Regions from separate parts of the Mesorhizobium sp. M1329 genome, predicted to be linked through region 1. Evidence: predicted binding sites of a transcription regulator. Region 1 holds the regulator's gene; each other region holds the start of a gene.

Region 1 (4,536 bases):
TCGTCGCCGTAACCATCCGGCTAACAAGATGGCCGCCGGCCGAGTGTCCGGTCAGCATCAGCGGCCCTGCGACCATCGCCGCCGCTGTGCCGATCGCCGCGCCGACTTCCTTGACGATGCCGGCAACGCGTATCTGCGGACAGAGCGTGTAGGACGGCATCGCAACCGCATAGCCGCGATCAACAGCGCCAGCGGCAAGATGCGACCAGAAACTCTTGTCGAATGCCATCCAGTAGCCGCCATGGACGAACACCACGAGTCCCTTGGGCTTGGTGGCCGGCAGGATAAGATCGAGCCGATTGCGTGGCTTATCGCCATAGGCCAAGTCGAGCCGCGCCCTGCCCTCGGTCGAAAGCACGTCGCGGAAAACCCGAGCGGGCTCAACCCAGGCCGCCGGCCAGCGATCGCTGCTGGCTATGTTGGCGCCGTTGGCATAGGCGTTGTCCCAATCGGCAATGTGACGTTCGAACACCCTGCGCCCTCCCCTGGCAATATGGCCTTGCGACGTAGCGTGAGCATCGCGCGGCGCGTCGTCGCCAGCCTCACGGCTCCAGCTCTCGCATCAATCTCAAGTGACAGCCGTCTTGATGGCGAAGCGCGCATCCTTCCATGCACCGGTGCGCAGGATGTCCTCAAGTACTTCGACGGCCTGCCAGACATCGGCATAGCCGACATAGAGCGGGGTGAAGCCGAAGCGCATGGTCGATGGCGCGCGAAAATCGCCGATCACGCCACGTTCGATCAGCGCGCGCATGATCTGGTAGCCATGCTCATGCATGAATGAAATCTGGCTGCCGCGTTTTTCCCCATCGCGCGTGCTTTCGAGCGTGAGCCCGTAAGTGCCGCACTTTGCCTCGACAAGCTCGATGAACAGATCGGCCAGCGCGATGCTCTTCTTGCGCACCGCCGTCATGTCGACATCGTTCCAGATGTCGAGCGCGCCCTTAAGCGTGCGCATCGACAGGACCGGCTGCGTGCCGCACAGAAACCGGCGGATGCCGGTGCCGGCCGCATAGCCTGGCTCGAAGGCGAAGGGCCGTGCATGGCCCCACCAGCCGGTGAGCGGCTGCTGGATGTCGGCAAGATGCCGCTCAGCCGCATAGATGAAAGCAGGCGCGCCCGGGCCGCCATTCAGATATTTGTAGGTGCAGCCAACGGCAAAATCGGCGTTTGCCTTGTCGAGCTCGACTGGCATCGCTCCAGCGGTGTGGCAGAGATCCCAGACGATCATCGCCCCGGCTTCCTGGGCTCTGCGCGTCAGCGCCGGCATGTCGCGCAGTTCGCCCGACTTGTAGTTGACGTGGTTGACCAGCACCACAGCGGTGCGTTCGTCGATCAGCTCTTCGATGCTCGGCGCGTCGACCCCCGAGAGGCGCAGCAGCGTATCCTTTCGCGTCGAAGCCACACCCTCAGCCATGTAGAGGTCCGTCGGAAAACTATCGCCCTCGGCGACGATGACCTGCCGCTCCGGTCGCATGGCCATGGCGGCGTGCAGCAGTTTATAGATGTTGACCGACGTCGTGTCGCAGACCACCGTCTGGCCGGCCGCGGCACCGATCAGGCGCCCGAGCTGGTCGCCAAGTTCAAGCGGCATGTTGAACCAGCCGGCCGTGTTCCATGCGCGGATGAGATCATGCGACCATTCTTCGGTCGCGGCCTTGCGCAATTCATCGAAAGCGGCACGTGAAGCAGCTCCTAGCGAATTGCCGTCGAGATAGATCACTCCTTGCGGCAACACAAAGCGGTCGCGCATCGCGCGCAGCGGATCTGCGGCATCCATCGCCTTTATGGCCGCGAGATCGGGAATTCCTGTCATGATTTGCCTGCTCCCCCAAAATTCAATGCAACGCCGGATACGCATCGACTGTTCTTCCATCACCTGGTTGCGCGCAGGAAGGCTCCACCGGCGAGAAGCAGCCTAACCAGGCGGTGGAAACCAGGACTTAACCCGAGGTTGGCGTTTTGAGTTCGTTTCGTTCACGGTGCATTGACCAAACCGCACACTCGATAGGGGTTCACTTCCGTGCCCTCCGCCGACCGACGGCCGATGCCAATGTGGCCTTCCGGGAAGCCAGAAGGGCGCAAACGAAAGCAGAATCAAGGCGATGAGGCTCGCGACGGTGAAAGTGGGGTACCCCGGTTAGGGGACGTCGTTTGTTTCCCGAGCCTTAACGCATTCATTAAACTTTAAACAGTTGCGGAACACAACTGGAACAGATAGTGTTTGTTCTGGGTTTGTTTTTCTGATTCTGTTGGGGGTCGCTATGCTGACACGCAAACAACACGAACTGCTTATGTTCATCCACGAAAGATTGAAGGAAAGCGGTATCCCGCCTTCCTTCGACGAGATGAAGGAAGCGCTCGACCTGGCTTCCAAATCGGGAATCCACCGGCTGATTACGGCACTGGAGGAGCGCGGCTTCATTCGCCGTTTGCCCAACCGGGCCCGTGCGCTGGAGGTGCTGCGCCTGCCTGACTCGATCGCCCCCGGCCTCAATGCGGCACGCAAGTTCTCGCCGAGTGTCATCCAGGGCAGTCTTGGGCAAGGCGGTCCGCGGCAAGGCAAGCCGACATCGTCGCGCGTCCCTGCGGCCGGAAATGACGACGATGTCGTCGCCGCCGTTTCGATCCCGGTGATGGGCCGCATCGCCGCCGGTGTGCCGATCGACGCCATCCAGCACCAGACGCATTCGATTTCGGTGCCGCCGGATATGATCATGGGCGGCGAGCATTATGCGCTCGAGGTCAAAGGCGATTCGATGATCGAGGCTGGCATTTTCGACGGCGACACGGTGATCATCCGCAATGCCGATACGGCGAGCCCCGGTGAGATCGTGGTGGCACTGGTCGACGAGGAGGAAGCGACGCTGAAGCGGTTCCGCCGCAAGGGCGCTTCGATCGCCCTGGAAGCCGCCAATCCGGCCTACGAGACGCGCATCTTCGGACCAGACAGGGTCAAGGTGCAAGGCAAGCTCGTCGGACTGATCCGCCGCTACTGAGTTCCGCCCTTGGCGCCGGCTTTGGGTTTGTCGGCCCTGCGGTATGGCGGCAGGCCCCGTGCCGCGCGTGAAAATTTCCGCTGCACGTGCCAGGGCCGGTATGATTTTTCGACCGCGAAACGGATTTCGGCGCGTGTTGCAGCTTGTGGATCGAAATAGACGGCGGCACTTCCCGCGCGCGCCAGTTGCCGTTTGGTGACGACGAGGACCAGCCGGTCGTAGTAGCAGGGGTTATGGGCGGTGGCGTCGTCGATGACGATCAAACTGGCAAAGGCGCAGGCTGGCCGCGCAGTATCGCGGTCCTTGGCTTGTGCGATGATCGCGCCGGATGGATGCCTGGCAAGGCAGAGGCCGTCCGTGCAAATGAACGGCATACCCGGCGGTAGGTCGGCCGGATCGGCAATGTCGAATTGCGGATCGTTCTTTCCAGGTGTTTCCGGCGCGACGATAGCCTCTGATGTGAGCGCGCGTTTCCAGTTGTCGATGGTGAACTCATTCGGGCGTGCCCGGTTGACCGCGAGTTCACCGCTGTCGATCGGCAGCGCGACCAACCGTGCGTCCTCCGAGATCAATACATCGGGTACGCGCGTCTGGGTTGTCGTTAGCAAGCCGGCGAGCGCAAAAGGAAGTGCCGCCAGCCGCAACCAGGTCGTCGCCATGCTGGCAATGACAAGGGCGATCGTCACCAAAAGGACGGATCTCAGCGAAATCAGCCCAACCGCATCGATTGGCGAGCGCTCGGAGATCCACCCGGACAGGGCGATCATCGCCGTCAGCCCCTTGCCCATCACGTATAGGAAAGGCCCATCCGCGCCGAACGGCATCGCCAGCGCACTGAGGACGGCGAAGGGCATGACGACCAGTGAGACGATGGGCATGATGGCCAGATTGGCGAACAGGCTGAGCGGCGCCACGCGCTGGAAATGCCATATGGCGAAAAGCGCCGTGGCGCTCCCTGCAATGATTGAGGTCATCGCCAGGCCGCCCATGCCCAGCAGGACCTTTCGCGTGGCGAGGCGTAGCGGCGACCGCCGCGGCGGCGGCCTGGTGGCCCTGCCGGCGCGGTAGTCGGACCAGCCGGCATAGGCGCCGACAAGGGCCGCCGTCGCGGCGAAGGACATCTGGAAGCTCGGACCGACCACCTCGTGTGGCGACACCAGAATGACCGCGATGGCCGAGATCGCCAGGTTGCGCATGGTGAGCGCGGCCCGGTCGAACAGCACGGCGATAAGCATCACCGCCAGCATGATGAAGCTGCGTTCGGCCGCTACCACAATGCCGGAAAAGACGAGGTAGGCCGCAATCGAAAAAAGCGCGGCGGCCGCGGCATATTTCTTGACCGGCCGTCGCGATGAGAAATCGGGAAACAGCGCAAAGGCGCCGCGTAGCAGCGCCATGATGGTGCCGGCGACCAACGCCATATGCAGCCCCGAGATAGAGATGATGTGATAGATGCCTGTACGCCGCATCGCTTCGTTGATCTCCTCGGGAATGCCGGCGCGCACGCCGACGATCAGCGCAGCAGCAATCTCGCCCT
Region 2 (4,536 bases), on a different contig from region 1:
GGTCGATTGCCAGAGGCCGTGGATGCGGCGGTTGGAAACGAACCAGATGTGCAGGTTCTTCTTGGCGCGGGTCAGGCCGACATAGGCGAGGCGGCGTTCCTCCTCCAGCCCTGAGCGGCCGCCCTCGTCGAGCGAGCGTTGGTGTGGGAACAGGCCTTCCTCCCAGCCGGGCAGGAACACGGTTTCGAATTCGAGGCCCTTGGCCGAATGCAGCGTCATGATGTTGACGGCGTCGAGCTCGGCGTTCTGCTCGGCGTCCATCACCAGCGCGACATGTTCGAGGAAGGAGCGCAGCGATTCGTACTCCTCCATGGAGCGGATCAACTCCTTGAGGTTTTCCAGCCGGCCGGGCGCTTCGACCGAGCGGTCGTTCTTCCACATGTCGGTGTAGCCGCTCTCCTCCAGGATGGTCTCGGCCAGCTCGGTGTGCGGCGTGGTTTCCAGCGCCTTCTGCCAGCGCTCGAAATTGGCCGATACCTCGCGCAGTGCCGCGCGCGGCTTCGGCTTCAGCTCGTCGCTCTCGGCAAGTTTTGCCGCCGCCTCCAGCATCGGGATGCGCAGCGCGCGTGCGGTGTCGTGGATCTGGCGGATTGTGGCCTCGCCCAGGCCGCGCTTCGGCACGTTGACGATGCGCTCGAAGGCGAGGTCGTCGGCGCCTTGCGCGACGACGCGGAAGAAGGCCAGCGCGTCGCGGATCTCGAGCCGCTCGTAGAAACGCGGGCCGCCGATGACGCGGTAGTTGAGGCCGAGCGTGACGAAGCGGTCCTCGAATTCGCGCATCTGGAAGGAGGCGCGGACGAGGATCGCCATGTCGTTGAGATTGTGCTTCTGGCGTTGGTAGGACTCGATGGTCTCGCCGACGGCGCGGGCCTCCTCCTCGGAATCCCAGGCGGCATGGACATGCACCTTCTCGTCGTCCTCGGCGATCTTTTCGGTGAACAGCGTCTTGCCGAAACGGCCCTCATTGCGGGCGATGAGATGCGACGCGGTGCCGAGGATGTGCGCGGTCGAGCGGTAGTTGCGCTCCAGCCGGATGATGGTGGCGCCGGGAAAATCCTTGTCGAAGCGCAGGATGTTGTCGACCTCGGCGCCGCGCCAGCCATAGATCGACTGGTCGTCGTCGCCGACGCAGCAGATATTTACGGTGGCTGGCCGCGGATTTCCCTCCCCCTTGAGGGGAGGGTGGCCGGGCAAAGCCCGGCCGGGTGGGGTCCGTGCGGCAGTGCTCGACGCATCGGCGGTGCCTTCTGCGGCAACCCCCTCCGCCCGCTTCGCGGGCACCTCCCCCTCAAGGGGGGAGGATTGAGGCCGCTGTGCCAGCAGGCGCAGCCACATGTACTGCGCGGTGTTGGTGTCCTGATATTCGTCGACGAGGATGTAGCGGAAGCGCTTGTGGTATTCCTTCAGCACGTCCGGATTGGCCCGGAAGATGCGGATCGGGTGGCACAGCAGATCGCCGAAGTCGCAGGCGTTCAGCGTTTTCAGCCGCTCCTGATAGGCCTTGTAGAGCTCGCGGCCCTTGCCGTTGGCGAAGGCACGGGCATCGCCCTCGGGGATGTCGGCGGGCCCAAGGCCCTTGTTCTTCCAGCCGTCGATCATCTGGGCGAACTGCTTGGCCGGCCAGCGCTTGTCGTCCAGCCCTTCGGCCTGGATAAGCTGTTTGATCAGCCGTACGACATCATCGGTGTCGAGAATGGTGAAGTCGGATTTGAGCCCGGCCAGCTCGGCATGTCGGCGCAGCAGCTTCACGCCAATCGAGTGGAAGGTGCCGAGCCACGGCATGCCCTCGACATTGCCGTCGCCGATCAACAGGCCGATGCGCTGCTTCATCTCGCGCGCCGCCTTGTTGGTGAACGTCACTGCAAGGATCTGCGAGGGAAAGGCCTTGCCGGTAGCAAGGATGTGGGCGATGCGCGTTGTGAGCACCCGCGTCTTGCCGGTGCCGGCGCCGGCCAGCACCAGCACCGGGCCTTCGGTGGTTTCCACCGCCAGCCGCTGCTCGGGGTTGAGGCCGTTGAGATAATCGGGCGCATTGTTCTGGTTGCCGCGGGCAGCCATGGCGCGCGCGGCAATGCCCGACGGGGCCATGGGCCGCGCGTTCGGTTCATCAAAAAAAGGCATGTCTTCCGAAAACCCGGACATCTCTCCCCGAATGTAGTGATTCGGCAGCGAAAGGCCAGAAGTGTCTCCGTTTTGTTCTCTGTCCAGTCGGTAGACTCACAATCTGGAATGGGTCCGCTAACCAAAACGCCGGGCTTGCCGAGGGCCGGCGCCGTAAAACGCCGAGCTTGCTTGACAGGGGAGGCGGGCCGGAGAAAGTTGCGTGGGGGCAGGAACGCAATGCGGGGTTGCCCATGGACGCGTCGCGGAGCGCACCAGTCGAAGGAGCACCGTCTTGGCTGTGGTCATCACCTCCCTGATCCTTTTCCTCATCGGCCTGGCGGTTGGCGGCGGCGGCATCTGGCTCGTGACGCTGGGCGGCAGCTGGTATTACGTCATCGTCGGCCTAGCTTTCCTTATCACCGCCTGGCTGCTCTATAGGCGCAGATCCATGGCGCTGTGGCTCTATGCGGCGATCGTGCTCGGCACGCTCGCCTGGGCGGTCTGGGAGATCGGCTTCGACTGGTGGGAGCTCGGCCCGCGCGGCGGCATCATCGTCCTTGTCGCGCTATGGCTGTTGACGCCATGGGCGCGGCGCGGGCTTACCGGTCCCGACGGACGCGCCCCGCTGATCCTCGCCGTGCTGGCCTCGCTTGCGGTCGCCGGCTATTCGATGACGACCGATCCAAAGGATATTGCGGGTGAACTCAACACCGACAAGGTGACGCCGACGGCCGATCTCGGCGGCAACGTGCCGGCCGGCGAATGGCACTATTACGGCCGTACGCAATATGGCCAGCGCTATTCGCCGCTCGACCAGATCACCGCCGAAAACGTTGCCAATCTGCAGCCGGCCTGGACCTATCGCACCGGCGACGTGAAAGGGCCCGACGACATCGGCGAGACGACCTATCAGGTGACGCCGCTGAAAATCGCCGACACGCTCTATATCTGCACGCCGCATAATTTCGCCATCGCCATCGATGCCGCGAGCGGCAAGGAGAAATGGCGCTTCGATCCGCAGGTCAAGTTGAACAAGGACCGTCAGCACCAGACCTGCCGCGGCGTGTCCTACTATGCCGATGCCAAGATCGCCGCCGGCCAGCCCTGCGCCACACGCATCTACCTGCCGACGTCCGACGCCCGGCTGATCGCGCTCGATGCCGCGAACGGCCAGGTCTGCCCGACTTTCGCCGAAGGTGGCACGCTGAACCTGCTTGCCAACATGCCATATCCGAAGCCGGGCTATTATTATTCGACCTCGGCGCCGCTGATCGTCGCCAACAAGATCATCGTCGGCGGCGCGGTCAACGACAATTATTCGACACAGGAGCCGTCCGGGGTCATCCGTGCCTACGATGCCGACACCGGCGCGCTGTTGTGGAACTGGGATTCCGGCAATCCGGACCAGACGACGCCGCTGCCGCCGGGCCAAACCTATACCAACAATTCGCCCAACATGTGGTCGACGGCGAGCGCCGACGAGAAACTCGGCCTGCTTTATGTGCCGCTCGGCAACAAGACGCCGGACCAGCTCGGCGCAGGACGCAGCGCCAATGACGAGAAATTCTCCTCGTCGATCACCGCGCTCGATCTCAACAGCGGACAATTGCGCTGGGTGCGACAGACCGTGCACCATGACCTCTGGGACATGGACGTGCCGGCGCAGCCGACGCTGGTCGACATCACCACGGAAAGTGGCGTGGTGCCGGCGCTGGTCGGGCCGACCAAGCAGGGCGACCTCTATGTGCTCGACCGGCGCAGCGGCGAGCCGATCGTCCCGGTCAAGGAAGTCCCGGCGCCGGGCGGCGCGATCGAAGGCGACCATACCTCGCCGACGCAGCCGGTCTCGGATCTCAGCTTCAGTCCGAAACCGCTGACCGGCGCCGACATGTGGGGCATCACCATGTTCGACCAGCTGGCCTGCCGGATCGAGCTTCGGAAGCTGCGCTATGAGGGCCGCTATACGCCGCCGTCACTGCAGGGCTCGCTGATCTACCCCGGCAATTTCGGCACCTTCAATTGGGGCGGCGTGGCAGTCGATCCGGTCCGGCAGGTGATGTTCGGCATGCCGACATACCTGGCGTTCATCTCCAAACTGGTGCCGCGCGCCGACGTGCCGCCGCCCGGCGACACCAAGGGCAGCGAACAGGGCCTGAACCGCAATGACGGTGCGCCTTACGCAGTGATATTGAAGCCGTTCCTGTCGCCGCTCGGCATTCCCTGCCAGGCGCCGCCCTGGGGTTATGTGGCGGGCGCCGACCTTCGGACCGGCAAGATCGTCTACAAGCACCGCAACGGCACCGTCTACGACATGACGCCGCTGCCGCTGCCGTTCAAGGTCGGCGTGCCCGGCATTGGCGGGCCGATGATCACCGCCGGTGGCGTCGCCTTCCTTGGTGCGGCGGTCGACGACTATGTGCGCGCCTATGACCT
Region 3 (4,536 bases), on a different contig from region 1:
TCCTGGCCTCACGCCGCGCTGCCGGCGTTGCCACTTCGAGCTCGCCCGACAGATATTTGCCGGTGATCGAAGCGGGCGTCGCCATGATCTGCTGCGGCGTGCCCTGGGCGATGATGTGGCCGCCATGAATGCCGGCGGCCGGGCCGATATCGACGACGTAGTCGGCATGCAGTATGGCGTCCTCGTCGTGCTCGACGACGATCACCGTGTTGCCGATGTCGCGCAGATGCTTCAGCGTATCGAGCAGGCGGGCATTGTCGCGCTGGTGCAGACCGATCGATGGCTCGTCCAGCACGTAAAGCACGCCGGTCAGGCCGGAGCCGATCTGCGAGGCAAGACGGATGCGCTGGCTCTCGCCGCCCGAAAGCGTGCCGGAGTTGCGCGACAGCGTCAGATAATCGAGCCCGACATCGTTGAGGAAGCGCAGCCGCTCGCGGATTTCCTTGAGCACGCGCACCGCGATCTCGTTCTGCTTGTCGTTGAGCGAAGCGGGCAGATCGGTGAACCACTGGTCGGCCTTGCGGATCGACAGCTCGGTGACCTCGCCAATGTGCTTGCCGGCGATCTTGACCGCGAGCGCCTCGGCCTTCAGCCGATAGCCGCGGCACGCCGGGCACGGTGTGGCCGACATGAAGCGCTCGATCTCCTCGCGCATCCAGGCGGATTCGGTTTCTTTCCAGCGGCGCTCGAGATTGGGGATGACGCCCTCGAAGGTTTTCGTCGTCTTGTAGGAGCGCAGGCCGTCATCGTAGTGGAAGGTGATTTCGCGCTCGCCGGTGCCGTGCAGGACGGCTTGCTTTGCCTCGTCGCTCAGATCCTTGAACTTGTCGCCGAGCTTGAAGCCATAGGCAACGCCCAGCGCTTCCAGCGTTTGCGCATAATAGGGCGAGGTCGACTTCGCCCACGGGCTGACGGCGCCGGCGCGCAGCGAGACATTCTCGTCGGGCACGACCAGGCTGGCATCGATGGCGCGCTGGCTGCCGAGCCCGTCGCAGGTCGGGCAGGCGCCGAACGGATTGTTGAAGGAGAACAGCCTGGGCTCGATCTCGGGAATGGTGAAACCGGATACCGGGCAGGCGAACTTTTCCGAGAACAGCATGCGTTCATGCGTCTCGTTCTTCGATTTGTTGACCGAATCCTCGCCGGTCTGGCTGGCGTCGAGCGGCTTGTCGGCAAATTCCGCTACCGCCAGTCCGTCTGCAAGCTTCAGCGCGGTCTCGATGGAATCGGCGAGCCGCGTCGCCAGATCGCCGCGCACGACGATGCGGTCGACGACAACGTCGATGTCATGCTTGTACTTCTTGTCCAAGGCCGGCACGTCGGCGATCTCGTAGAAGACGCCATCGACCTTGACGCGCTGAAACCCCTTCTTCTGCAGCTCCAGCAGTTCCTTGCGGTACTCGCCTTTGCGGCCGCGCACCATCGGCGCCAGGATGAACAGCCGGGTGCCTTCCTCGACTGCAAGCACCCGGTCGACCATCTGCGAAACCGTCTGGCTCTCGATCGGCAGGCCGGTGGCCGGTGAATAGGGTACGCCGACGCGGGCGAACAAAAGCCGCATATAGTCGTAGATCTCGGTGACGGTGCCGACCGTCGAACGTGGGTTCTTCGAGGTGGTCTTCTGCTCGATGGAGATGGCCGGCGACAGGCCGTCGATCTGGTCGACGTCCGGCTTCTGCATCATTTCGAGGAATTGCCGTGCATAGGCCGAAAGGCTCTCGACATAGCGGCGCTGGCCCTCGGCGTAGATGGTGTCGAAGGCAAGCGACGACTTGCCCGACCCCGACAGGCCGGTCATGACGATCAGGCTGTCACGCGGCAGGTCGAGATCGACGTTCTTCAGATTGTGTTCGCGTGCCCCGCGAATGGAGAGATATTTATGGTCGGCCATCGCCGGTCGCCGCCTCAGAATCTGGAATTCGTGGGATGGGCGGGTTTTCCCGACCATCCCCTATGTAGGTAATTTCGCCGCCTTTTCGAGAGACGCCACAACTCTCGACCAAAGCGTTTAACCGCCTTTCGCGCGAACGGGCAAGCGGAAAGAACAAAGGCCGAACACGCTCCTGACAAAAGCTGCCCGTACAGCCGGCTTCACAAAGCGCGTCTCGCGATCACATTTTTCGGTAATCGGCTATTCAAGGTTGACGTCAATGCGTCACGGGGGCAGACTCCAGACGTCAACGAAGCCGGCCGTCTTTCGATGGCCTCGCGGCCTGGGGCTAGCCTGCGAGACGCCGCGGGTTTGCGATGAGCGCTTCGACGACGACAGTCGCAACGAACAGAAGGAGAGCAGAGGCATGACTCCACCGGATAGTTCCTTGAGGCTCCACGTGTCGCTGGAGCCGCGGCAGGTATAAGTGGCCAGGTCAGGCGTTTTGCGCGCTACCTGCCAACGTTGACTTGCCGATCCCCACAACAATCAGAGACTGCTAGTCGGATCGTCGGCTGAACGCCGCGAAGCATCCGAAATGAAAAGCCGGCATGAAACTCCCGGCAATTTGGATTTCAGATCCAAGAAGCCCCGTCAGTTGCACAAGCAATGGCGGGGCTGTTCGTTTGAAGCGCACATTTGTGGTGCATACCAGGCGAACTTACCGGCTGGGGGGCCTGATCCCGCCGGTAGCGACGTCGATGGTTATGCTGCCGGAAATGCGAACGTCGGTATCGCCGATCTTGAACGTGCCGTTGCCGCTGCTTGGAACCGCGTCGTCTGGCTCAGGCTGCGGGGTAGGCTCGGCGATGCGATAGTCGCCGGTCACGCCGGGCAGGGCGCCCTTTTGCGAAGACGTCGAATTATCTTGGGCAAATGCCATGTCCACCAGCATGTTCGTGCCGGCCACGGTAGCGATAGCAAGGCATAACAGGCTGGATGAACGGCTGGCAGTCATCGCCGGAGTATAGTGCCGTGATAGCGGCAAGACCAGACCGATGGCGCTGAAATTGCAGGCGCCGGATCGTCCGCCGGCCCGGCTCGTTCATGCGGCCTGCTTGCGAGTGTCGAAAACATGGTCGACGAGGCCCCAATCCTTGGCCTCCTGCGCAGTCATGAAAAAGTCGCGGTCGAGCGTGCGTTCCACTTCTTCGTAGGTGCGGCCGCAATGGTGGGCGTAAAGATCGGTCATGCGCCGCTTGGTGCGAAGGATGCCCTCGGCATGGCGCTGGATATCGGAGGCTTGGCCCTGGAAGCCGCCGAGAGGCTGATGCAGCACGATGCTGGTGTTGGGTAGCGCGATGCGCCGCCCCGGTGTGCCGGCCATCAAAAGGAACGAGGCCATCGAGGCGGCGAAACCCATACAAACGGTGGAGACCGGGCAGCTGATATACTGCATCGTATCATAGATGGCGAAACCGCTGGTCACCACGCCGCCCGGCGAGTTGATGTAGAGCGAGACCTCCTTGTCGGGATTGTCGGATTCCAGCGACAGAAGCTGGGCGCAGACTAGCGCCGAGGTGCCGTCGTCGATCGGCCCGTTGATGAAGACGATGCGCTCGCGCAGCAGCCGCGAAAATATGTCGAAGGCACGTTCGCCGCGGCTCGACTGCTCGATCACCATCGGAACCAAATTGGCAAGGCCGCTCATTATTTTTCTCCGTAGGCTGATCGTGTTCAGGCCGCGCGCAGAAGGAGGCGCGGGGTGTTTGCGGCGATCTGCTTGTGCCTGGGAGCACGCGCTTCAAACGAGAGTCGGCAACCGGCGCATGCCATCGCGATCTCCGGCACTGCTGCCCGAGCAAAACCATCATGGACGATGCGCAGATGCGTGCCGCCGGAAACGGTGCGGTCGAGGGTAAAGGTGACGATGCTGTCCACTGGGTTGTCGCTCATTGGGCTGTCCAGGGGGCTGCCGGGCGGCACCTGCGTATCGCCGGGCGCCGGCCGCTCCCGCCAGGAATAGCGCAGCAGCCGTCCTGGATCTGCGTCGAGGATTTCGCACTCGATCGGCGCATTCGGCGCTTTAAAGGCAAAGCGGTTGCCGATTTCGGGCTTGATGTCGTTCGGCATCATCCAGGCCGCGAGCAGGTCCGGCACCGTCAGCGCCCTCCACACTTTTTCCGGCGGCTCGGGCAGTTCGCACTCGAACTCGATCTTGTCTGCGGCCATTTCCGCGCGTTCTTTGCCTCGGCTGGTCATTGGTCCATGTCCTTCAACACCGTCTTGAGCCTTTCGATGCGCTCTGGCCAGAACGCACGGTAGCGTTCGATCCAGCCGAGCAGCGGCGCAAGCCCCTTCGGATCGGCGCGGTAATAGGCGTTGCGGCCGGCCCGCCGCTCGATGACGAGGCCGGCGCCGCGCAGCACGGCGAGATGCTGCGATACCGCCGGCTGCGATACCGGCATGTCAGTGCGCAGTTCAGACACCGTCATCTCGCCGTCGGCGAGCCGCTCATAGACGGCGCGACGCGTTGGATCGGCCAGTGCCCGAAAAATGTCTGCTTCGATCATGCTAAAAGCATAAGTCGATACTTATCGGTTTGGCAAGTCGCGTTTCGAGGACAGGCAGTGTTTTTTTACGACGGGCGAGATTTTACAAACGCG
Region 4 (4,536 bases), on a different contig from region 1:
GCCGGCCGAAAGGCTCCTCGTCGAAGCTGTCGACCTTTCGCGACGGCGCGAAGATCCTGTGGATGTTCGCCATGCTGATGAAGGAGACGCAGCCGCTGCGTTTCTTCGGCGCTTTTTCCGTGTTTTTCCTGGCATCGAGCCTGTTCCTGATGGCGCCGGTGCTGATCGAGTTCGCCGAAACCGGGCTCGTGCCGCGCATGCCGACCTGGGTACTGTCGGTCGGGCTGCTGCTGCTGTCGATGCTGGCGGCGGTGACCGGGGTAATCCTCGATTCGGTGTCGCGCGGCCGGGCCGAGCAGAAGCGCATCTTCTATCTGTCGATGCCTTCCGGTCGTGTCGAACGTGAACGTGCAAGCGCGCTCGCGACTTTGAAGGCCGGACCGCGCAAGACCCCGCGGGCGGCTTAGATTTCTAAATGGGACGCCTCGCCCGCTTCATTGTCGCCGGCGGCATCGGCTTCGTCGCCGACGCGGCGGTGCTTTGGCTGGTGCTGACGATAGCGCCGCTTGGCCCCTTCGCGGCTCGCATCATCTCGATCGGTTTTGCCCTGTCCGTCACCTGGCTGATCAACCGCCATCTGACCTTCTCGCCTTCCAGCCGCGGCATCGCGCAAGAGGGCGCACGCTACGGCGGCGTCGGCATCGCCACCAGCATCGTCAATTATCTCGTCTATTGCGCCATCCTGTTCGCGCTGCCGATGGTGTCGCCGCTGATAGCTCTTGCGGCCGCCTCGCTGGTTGCCATGGCGCTGTCCTTCCTCGGCTATTCCAAGCTGGTCTTCGACCGCTGAAGGCATCGCATTGGATCTGCGCCAAGCGAAGCGCAGCCTCATCATGACCTTGGCCGATTGGCAGAAGCCGCCGATTTCCTTATATCGCTGTCGTCGATGCATCGGCCCTAAAATCGGAATCGATTTTCCGACAGCACGATGCATGGATTCAAAAGTGTTGGAGCGTACTTTGTGCATCCAAGTGGATCGCCCCAAGTGCGCCGGAGAGCTGCCATGCCCCTGAAAGTCGCCGTCCAGATGGACCATATCTCCACCGTGTCGATTGCCGGCGACACGTCGTTTGCGCTGTCGCTGGAAGCGCAGCGGCGCGGCCACCAGCTGTTCCACTACACGCCCGACCGGCTGTCGCTGCGCGACGGCAAGGTGTTCGCCCGTATCGAGGAGATGCAGGTCCGCGACGAGAAGGGCAACCATTATTCGCTGGGCGAAGAAGTCCGCACCGACCTATCGGAGATGGACGTCATCCTTTTGCGGCAGGATCCGCCGTTCGACATGAACTACATCACCACCACGCATATCCTCGAGTGCATCCATCCGAAAACGCTGGTGGTCAACGATCCGGCCTGGGTGCGCAACAGCCCGGAAAAGATCTTCGTCACCGAATTTCCCGACCTGATGCCGGACACGCTGATCACCAAGGACCCGCTCGAGGTCGCGGCGTTCCGCAAGGAGTTCGGCGATATCATCGTCAAACCGCTCTACGGCAATGGCGGCGCCGGCATCTTCCATCTGCATGAGGCCGACCGCAACCTAGCCTCGCTGCTCGAAATGTTCGGCCAGATGTTCCGCGAACCGTACATCGTGCAGCGCTACCTCAAGGAGGTGCGCTCCGGCGACAAGCGCATCATCCTGATCGACGGTGAGCCGGTCGGCGCCATCAACCGCGTGCCGGCCGAGCATGATTCGCGCTCCAACATGCATGTCGGCGGCCGCGCCGAAAAAACCGAGCTGACGGAACGCGAACGCGAGATCTGCGCCCGCATCGGCCCCTCGTTGAAGGAGCGCGGCTTCATCCTTGTCGGCATTGACGTCATCGGCGACTACATGACCGAGATCAACGTGACCTCACCGACCGGCATACGCGAAGTGCGGCGCTTCGGCGGCGCCGACATCGCCAGCCTGTTCTGGGATGCGGTGGAGGACAAGCGTAACTAGTCGCTTCGGGAGCGCCGCGTTGCAAACATTGCAGCCGTTGCGTTCAGCATGTTCCCCAAATGTTCTTGCCTTCGCCGGGCGATTATATATTTGACAAACCCGGAACCATGTAGGAATATAATCCTGACAGGCCGGCAACCCAAAAGGAGTACCAGCTAATGAAAACTGCATCTGAGATGGCAGGGAAAAGACCGGCTTACGGTCTGGCTTCCGAGGCAGGAGTTATTTTCGCCGAGCCTGCACCTGAAGAAGACCATCTATCTTCGTCGTCATCACTTCCAAGTTATGATCGATTGCAGAAAGCGCTATTGCGATATGCTCTAAGGCTTCGGCGATTTTTTCGTCGGCCGCCATTGACCCGTTGAGATCTGGAGTTGGGCTAAAAGGACGGATAACGCCTTGCGGGCCTGTCTTACGGATACGTTGCATTGTGTTCCTCCCTCAAAGAGGCAGGAGAGCACGGATACTGAAATTTAGAAAGAAAAAGCGGCCCCGTGTCAGAATCGAACTGACGTCTCCGATTTAGAAGAAAGGCATCCTAACCACTAGACGAACGGGGGAGACATGCTCCCCTGCGGGCCGCACGGGCCTAATGACTGTCTATTGACGTAAAGTCAACCTGATCCGTAGGGGAATGTGCGGAATTCAGCTTGGAGATATTTTAGCGGATCATAACAAGAACGCTCTGGTCGTGTTACGTTGCGTAATTCGAATCGGAGAGAATCGTTTATGGCAATCCCACCGAAGAAGACCATTGCGCAGAAAACCAAAGAAGCGGCGAAACAGTTGGAGCTTGAACTAGTGCAGTTCAAGCTCGGCAAAACCGCGATCAGCTTCAACCTTGACGTTGACCACGAAACTATCTGGGCAACACAGGACCAGATCGCTTCGCTTTTTGAGCGCGAGCGCAGCGTCATTTCGAAGCATGTTGGTAACATTATCGAGGAAGGCGAACTGGAGGAAAGCGCAGTTTGTGCAAAATTTGCACAAATTGGTCCAAGCGGGAAACCCAGCCAAGTCACCCATTATAATCTCGATATGATCCTGTCGGTCGGCTACCGCGTCAGTTCGCCAAAGGCCACAGAGTTCCGCAAATGGGCCACAGCTACCCTGCGCTCCTATATCGTTGATGGCTATGCGATCAACGAAGCCCGTCTCAAGGACAGCCCGGCAGCGCTGCGCAAGCTGGCCGCCAGAATCCGTGAGCTTCGTTCCGACGAAAAGAACATATATGCTGCTGTCCGCGACTGCTTCAAAGAGGCTTCCTCTGACTACGACAACCAGTCTTCGGCCTGTCGCTCGTTCTTCGCGTTGATGCAGGACAAGTTCCTGTATGCGATCACTCAGAGCACCGCGTCTCAGCTGATTTTAGGTCGGGCAGACCGCAAGACAGCGAACATGGGCATTGTCCATTTCGCTGGTAACATGCCGTCCGTCACAGAGGCGCAGATCGGCAAGAATTATCTCGACAGCGACGAACTCTACATCCTGCACATTCTTTGCGAGCAGTTTCTGCTCTACGCCGAATCCAGCGCCATCCGGGGCAAAACGCTCAAGATGGCAGACCTAACGGCCAAGCTGGATAGCCTTCTGTCGGTCAACGATTACCCTGTCTTTAAGGGTTACAAGGACTTCCTGAGAGATAAGGCGATAAACCACGCAAAGGCTGAATACGCCATGTGGCAGCGCCGTCTATCGAAAGACGACCCGAAGAAGCTCACCCCGGCTTAGAAGCCTTTTTGGGCTTCTCTTCCTTCTGTGGCGGGGCCTTCGCCACCTTCTTCAACACGCGGTCAAAGGCTTCCTCTGACTGGTCGGTTTCCAGTTCGCGGGCGGCCTCGCGAAACTTGTCCACTTGGGACTCTGCTTTCTTTTGAGAATCGGCCATTGTCGCCTCATGTATCGGATGTATTTGGATGAAGTAGGCGTCGAGGCCATGAAGCGCCTGAACGACGACAACTTCCGCTATCTGAGCCTAACCGGCGCGATAATGAAAAAGGATCACGCCAGAGACTATCTGGTACCTGCGTTTGACCGGATCAAGGCCGACATTTTAAGCCAAGATCCGGACGCGCCGATATGCTTCCATCGCGTCGACATTAGGAATTCGCGCGGTCCATTTGAGCCACTAAAGGACCGAGACGCCAGAGAAGAATTCGACCGCCGTATTCTACAGGTTATGTCCGACGCCGACTATCGCATAATTACGGCTTTGATAGACAAGCAGTGGATGACGGAACAGGCACATTGGCGCCAGACCCACCCGTATCACTTCCTGATGGAAATCATTGTAGAGAAATTTGCGCACTTCCTCAGGCGTATGAATAGCACCGGCGATATCATGCCAGAGGCGCGCGGCAACAACCAGGACAAGGCCTTACAGCGTGAGTTCTGGACCTGTCGCACGATGGGGACAAGGTTTGCGGAGTTCGCTCTGACAAGGGCACGCATACCGTCTTCAAGCCTGAAATTCAGAACCAAGAAGGATAACATAGCCGGCTTACAATTGTGCGATCTGCTCGCCCACCCGAGCCATTACACAATCCGGCAAAACATGGGCCATAAGGTCCACTTGGGGCAGTTCTGCGAGA

What was found. The regulator LexA, encoded in region 1, represses DNA repair genes until DNA is damaged. The targets are predictions, from matches to a motif close to TGTTCNNNNTGTGTTCNG.
Region 2: the regulator LexA is predicted to act here: its motif matches at 2,184-2,201, upstream of NKH21_RS07155 (ATP-dependent helicase).
Region 3: the regulator LexA is predicted to act here: its motif matches at 2,041-2,058, upstream of uvrA (excinuclease ABC subunit UvrA).
Region 4: the regulator LexA is predicted to act here: its motif matches at 2,611-2,628, upstream of rhuM (RhuM family protein).

What each region holds. Positions count from the first base shown of each region.
Region 1 covers NZ_JAMYLN010000030.1:71,268-75,803, forward strand. Annotated here, with positions in the region: gene NKH21_RS25505 (hormone-sensitive lipase) at 1-472, opposite strand, end outside; gene kynU (kynureninase) at 569-1,816, opposite strand; gene lexA (transcriptional repressor LexA) at 2,265-2,999, shown strand; gene NKH21_RS25520 (ComEC/Rec2 family competence protein) at 2,993-4,536, opposite strand, start outside.
Region 2 covers NZ_JAMYLN010000005.1:182,446-186,981, forward strand. Annotated here, with positions in the region: gene NKH21_RS07155 (ATP-dependent helicase) at 1-2,142, opposite strand, end outside; gene NKH21_RS07160 (glucose/quinate/shikimate family membrane-bound PQQ-dependent dehydrogenase) at 2,396-4,536, shown strand, end outside.
Region 3 covers NZ_JAMYLN010000009.1:62,966-67,501, reverse strand. Annotated here, with positions in the region: gene uvrA (excinuclease ABC subunit UvrA) at 1-1,891, opposite strand, end outside; gene NKH21_RS11565 (hypothetical protein) at 2,592-2,888, opposite strand; gene NKH21_RS11560 (ATP-dependent Clp protease proteolytic subunit) at 2,976-3,581, opposite strand; gene NKH21_RS11555 (SRPBCC family protein) at 3,608-4,132, opposite strand; gene NKH21_RS11550 (ArsR/SmtB family transcription factor) at 4,129-4,443, opposite strand; gene NKH21_RS11545 (cupin domain-containing protein) at 4,526-4,536, opposite strand, start outside.
Region 4 covers NZ_JAMYLN010000002.1:10,184-14,719, reverse strand. Annotated here, with positions in the region: gene NKH21_RS01885 (glycosyltransferase) at 1-407, shown strand, start outside; gene NKH21_RS01880 (GtrA family protein) at 416-790, shown strand; gene gshB (glutathione synthase) at 1,004-1,945, shown strand; gene NKH21_RS01870 (hypothetical protein) at 2,168-2,374, opposite strand; tRNA gene NKH21_RS01865 (tRNA-Arg) at 2,434-2,504, opposite strand; gene rhuM (RhuM family protein) at 2,675-3,676, shown strand; gene NKH21_RS01855 (DNA-binding protein) at 3,663-3,833, opposite strand; gene NKH21_RS01850 (DUF3800 domain-containing protein) at 3,843-4,536, shown strand, end outside.